Regions from separate parts of the Streptomyces sp. NBC_00557 genome, predicted to be linked through region 2. Evidence: riboswitches for the same ligand, from Rfam matches in the RefSeq annotation. Region 2 holds a riboswitch; the other holds the start of a gene.

Region 1 (2,453 bases), 4.4 Mb from region 2:
GCTGGAGTCCGCCGATCCGTTGCCGCTGGTTCCGGATCTCGCCCTTCAGGTCTCCTCCGAGCCCGCCAGTCTGCCGAAGTCGTGGTCCGGGACCGAGGGGGGTGAGACCACGTCGAGGCCGTAGTGGTGGTAGAGCTGGAGTTCCTGTTCGGGGGAGAGGTGGCGGCCCACGCCGAAGTCGGGGGCGTTCTTGATCAGGGCGCGGTCGAAGGGGACGTGGAGGGAGCCGTCTATCAGTTCGCTCGGTTCCAGGGGGACGAAGGCGTCGCGGGAGAACAGTCCTGTCCGTATGGCCGCCCATTCGGGGACGCCGGTCGCGTCGTCGAGGTACACCTCGTCGATCGTGCCGATCTTGGCGCCGTTGCGGTCGAACGCCTTGCGGCCGATCAGGTTGCGCGGATCGATCTCGGTCTGCACGGTCCGTCTCCCTCCACTTGGTCGCAACTCATCCGTAAGCACTACAAAAGAGCACATTCAGTCGGGCGGCCACTCGAGGGCCCCGGCGTTGACCTCGCTGGTAGGCTGACAGCGGCTGCTGACCCCGTGCGGGAGAGTCCTCCGACCACCTCGGAGGCGCCGAAGGAGCAAATCCTCCCCGGAATCTCTCAGGCTCACGTACCGCACGGACGAGGTCACTCTGGAAAGCAGGGCGGGTGCCGACGGCACCGGCTCTCACCGACGGTGAAAACCGGGTGCCCTCGGGCGACCCGGTGAAGCTCTCAGGTTGAGATGACAGAGGGGGAGGCCGTCCGGGCACCCGTGCAGTGGTGCCCCTCGAAGGTCGCGTCAGACCAGGAGGCCTCCGCAATGACCGCCCACCGCATCCCGCTCTCGGAGCTCGAAGCGGGCATCCCGTTCGAGCAGCGCCACATCGGGCCCGACCAGGAGGCGCGGGCGAAGATGCTCGCGCACGTCGGCTACGGCTCGCTGGACGAGCTGACCGCCGCGGCGGTGCCCGATGTGATCAAGAACGCCGACGCCCTCGACCTGCCCGGCGCCCGCACCGAGGCCGAGGTGCTCGCCGAGCTGCGCGCGCTCGCCGACCGCAACCAGGTCCTCGACTCCATGATCGGCCTGGGCTACTACGGGACGTTCACGCCGCCCGTCATCCTGCGCAACGTCATGGAGAACCCGGCCTGGTACACGGCCTACACCCCGTACCAGCCGGAGATCTCCCAGGGCCGGCTCGAAGCGCTGCTGAACTTCCAGACGATGGTCGCCGACCTCACCGGCCTGCCCACCTCCGGCGCCTCCCTCCTGGACGAGGGCACCGCCGCCGCCGAGGCCATGGCGCTCTCCCGCCGCATGGGCCGGAACAAGAAGGGCCTCTTCCTGGTCGACGCGGACGCGCTGCCGCAGACCATCGCCGTCATCCAGACCCGCGCGGAGCCCACCGGCGTCGAGGTCGTCGTCGCCGACCTCTCCGAGGGCATCCCGGCCGAGGTCGCCGAGCGTGAGATCAACGGCGTGCTGATCCAGTACCCGGGCGCCTCCGGCGCCGTACGGGACATCAAGCCGGTCATCGACCAGGCGCACGAGCTGGGCGCCCTGGTCACGGTCGCCGCCGACCTGCTCGCGCTGACCCTGCTCACCTCTCCGGGTGAGCTGGGCGCCGACATCGCCGTCGGCACCACCCAGCGCTTCGGTGTGCCGATGGGCTTCGGCGGTCCGCACGCCGGCTACATGGCCGTGCACGAGAAGTTCGCGCGCAGCCTGCCCGGCCGGCTCGTGGGCGTCTCCGTCGACGCCGACGGCAACAAGGCCTACCGCCTCGCCCTGCAGACCCGCGAGCAGCACATCCGCCGCGAGAAGGCCACCAGCAACATCTGCACCGCCCAGGTGCTGCTCGCCGTGATGGCCGGCATGTACGCCGTCTACCACGGCCCGGAGGGCCTGAAGACCATCGCCCGCCGCACCCACCGGTACGCCACCCTCCTCGCCGAGGGCCTGAAGGCCGGTGGCGTGGAGATCGTGCACCGCGCGTTCTTCGACACCGTCACCGCGCGCGTGCCCGGCAAGGCCGCCCAGGTCGTCGCCGCGGCCCGGGACAACGGCGTCAACCTGCACCTCGTCGACGCCGACCACGTCTCGATCGCCTGCGACGAGACCACCAAGCGGGCGCAGCTCGCCGCCGTGTGGTCCGCGTTCGGCGTCGAGGCCGACATCGAGGCGCTGGACGCGACCGCCGAGGACACCCTGCCCGAGGCGCTGCTGCGCACCGACGCCTACCTCACCCACCCGGTCTTCCACCAGCACCGCTCCGAGACCGCGATGCTGCGCTACCTGCGCCGCCTCGCCGACCGCGACTACGCACTCGACCGCGGCATGATCCCGCTGGGCTCCTGCACCATGAAGCTCAACGCGACCACCGAGATGGAGCCGGTCACCTGGCCCGAGTTCGGCCAGCTGCACCCCTTCGCGCCCGCCGAGCAGGCCGAGGGCTACCTCACGCT
Region 2 (2,453 bases):
GTCCGCCGGGAAGTCCATCTGCCTACCGCCTGCTGGGAACCACTGCTGTGCCATGAAGGCTAGCGGGTGGCTGTGACAGTTCCTCACCTTCGGACATCCGTTCGCGGCCTCATGCGGTGAAGGCGATCCGGCGCAGGGCGTCCGCCGCGGGCCGGTCCAGCAGGGTCGCCGAGCCGCAGCCGGCGGGCGGCTCGCCCGCCTCGACCGCGGCGACCAGCCGGGCGGTCGTACGGCGGTGGCGGCGGAAGGCGTACGCGGAGACGCCCCGGCCGCGCTCGCGCTGGCCCTCGCGGGCGGTCTCGGGGGCCACGTCGAGCAGCAGCAGGTGGAGGGCGGCGCCGCGGCGGCGGGCCTCGCGGGCGAGCCAGCGGCGCACCCAGGGCTGGGTGCCGCAGTCGTGCACGACGACGCCCTCGCCGGTGCGCAGCGCGCGGCGCAGGCCCGCGTAGTGGGCGAGGCGGACCAGCGGGCGGTAGAGGGCGTACGGCAGGAGACGGGGGGTGCGGGCGTCCCAGCGGTCACGGGTGTCCTGGGAGTCGACGCGGGGGCCGGTGACCGCGCGCCGCATCAGAGTGGACTTGCCGCTGCCGGGCAGGCCGGTGATCACGACCAGGTCGCGGGGTCCGAAGCGCAGGGTGCGCGGGCCGTGGCCGGCGCGGTCGCGCAGGTCGCGGACGACGGGGGCCGGGGCGGGGCGCTGCCTCGGCACAGTGATGCCGGTGGTGGCGGTGGCGTACACCGGGGTCCTGTTCACAGTGATCGTCCTCCCCTGTCGGTCCGGTAATCTTCCTGCCCGCAGTGCGTAAAGGGAAGGTAATGGGCGATGTCGTCGGCGTCGTCCGTGGCCTGCCACAGGTCGGTTACAAAAGCCCGCTCGGCGTGCGATGATGTGGCCGCCAACTGCATACCGGCCGCTTGAATCCGCGCGGGAGAGTCCCTGGCAGCACCGATGCCGGGGCGCCGAAGGAGCAAGTCCCTCCCTTGAATCTCTCAGGCCCCGTTACCGCGCGGGCGAGGCACATCTGAAAAGCGGGCCGCTCTACGCCAGTGGCTCCACCCAAGGTGCAAGCCGTGATCGCCCCCGTGGCGGTTCCGGCGAACCTCTCAGGTTCCGATGACAGATGGGGAGGAACGTTCCTCGCCCGTTCTGCTTTGCCCTGGGAGACGACCGACCGATGAGCAGCACTGAACTCCGCCACACCGCGCTCGATGCCGTGCATCGCGCGCTCGGTGCGACGATGACCGACTTCGCCGGCTGGGACATGCCGCTGCGCTACGGCTCCGAGCGCGACGAGCACATCGCCGTGCGGACGAAGGCGGGTCTGTTCGACCTCTCCCACATGGGCGAGATCACCGTCACCGGCGCCCAGGCCGCCGCGTTCCTGAACCACGCCCTGGTCGGCAACATCGCCTCCGTCGGCGTGGGCCGCGCCCGCTACACCATGATCTGCCGGGCCGACGGCGGCATCCTGGACGACCTGATCGTCTACCGGCTCGCCGAGACCGAGTACATGGTCGTCGCCAACGCCTCCAACGCCCAGGTCGTGCTGGACGCCCTCACCGAGCGCGCCGCCGGCTTCGACGCCGAGGTCCGCGACGACCGGGACGCCTACGCGCTGATCGCCGTCCAGGGCCCCGAGTCCCCCGGCATCCTGAAGTCCCTCACCGACGCCGACCTCGACGGCCTGAAGTACTACGCCGGCCTGCCCGGCACCGTCGCCGGCGTCCCGGCCCTGATCGCCCGCACCGGCTACACCGGCGAGGACGGCTTCGAGCTGTTCGTGAAGCCCGAGCACGCCGTCGAGCTGTGGCAGGCGCTGACCAAGGCCGGCGAGGGCGCCGGCCTCGTCCCCTGCGGCCTGTCCTGCCGGGACACCCTGCGCCTGGAGGCGGGCATGCCGCTGTACGGGCACGAGCTGACCACCGAGCTGACCCCCTTCGACGCCGGGCTCGGCCGCGTGGTGAAGTTCGACAAGGAGGGCGACTTCGTGGGGCGCGAGGCGCTCCGGGAGGCCGCGGCCAGGGCTGAGCAGAACCCGCCACGGGTCCTCGTCGGCCTGGTCGCCCAGGGCCGCCGCGTCCCGCGCGCCGGGTACGCCGTCGTCGCCGGCGGCGAGGTGATCGGCGAGGTCACCTCCGGCGCCCCCTCCCCCACCCTGGGCAAGCCGATCGCCATGGCGTACGTCGACGCGGCGCACGCGGCGCCGGGCACCGAGGGCGTCGGCGTGGACATCCGCGGCAGCCACGAGCCGTACGAGGTCGTGGCGCTGCCGTTCTACAAGCGCCAGAAGTAGACACCGGGCGCGGCCACTGTGTGACCCCGCGCACGTCACCGCCGCCCACAGCGGCTCCAGCAGTCCCCCCTTCATCATCACTCCCGCGCGTACAGGAGAATTCAGGCCATGAGCAACCCCCAGCAGCTGCGCTACAGCAAGGAGCACGAGTGGCTGTCG

Evidence for each region. Region 2 has a riboswitch for glycine ahead of gcvT (glycine cleavage system aminomethyltransferase GcvT). Riboswitches for the same ligand answer to the same signal wherever they lie in the genome.
Region 1: it holds a riboswitch for glycine, as region 2 does, so the genes downstream of both, gcvP (aminomethyl-transferring glycine dehydrogenase) here and gcvT (glycine cleavage system aminomethyltransferase GcvT) in region 2, are expected to answer to the same signal.

Annotation. Positions count from the first base shown of each region.
Region 1 is NZ_CP107796.1:6,991,725-6,994,177, forward strand. Features, by position in the region: gene OG956_RS30830 (DNA polymerase IV) at 1-124, shown strand, start outside; gene OG956_RS30835 (PRC-barrel domain-containing protein) at 46-417, opposite strand; glycine riboswitch at 537-631, shown strand; gene gcvP (aminomethyl-transferring glycine dehydrogenase) at 808-2,453, shown strand, end outside.
Region 2 is NZ_CP107796.1:2,564,270-2,566,722, forward strand. Features, by position in the region: gene OG956_RS10550 (enhanced serine sensitivity protein SseB) at 1-18, opposite strand, end outside; gene OG956_RS10555 (AAA family ATPase) at 110-754, opposite strand; glycine riboswitch at 917-1,016, shown strand; glycine riboswitch at 1,017-1,131, shown strand; gene gcvT (glycine cleavage system aminomethyltransferase GcvT) at 1,176-2,294, shown strand; gene gcvH (glycine cleavage system protein GcvH) at 2,403-2,453, shown strand, end outside.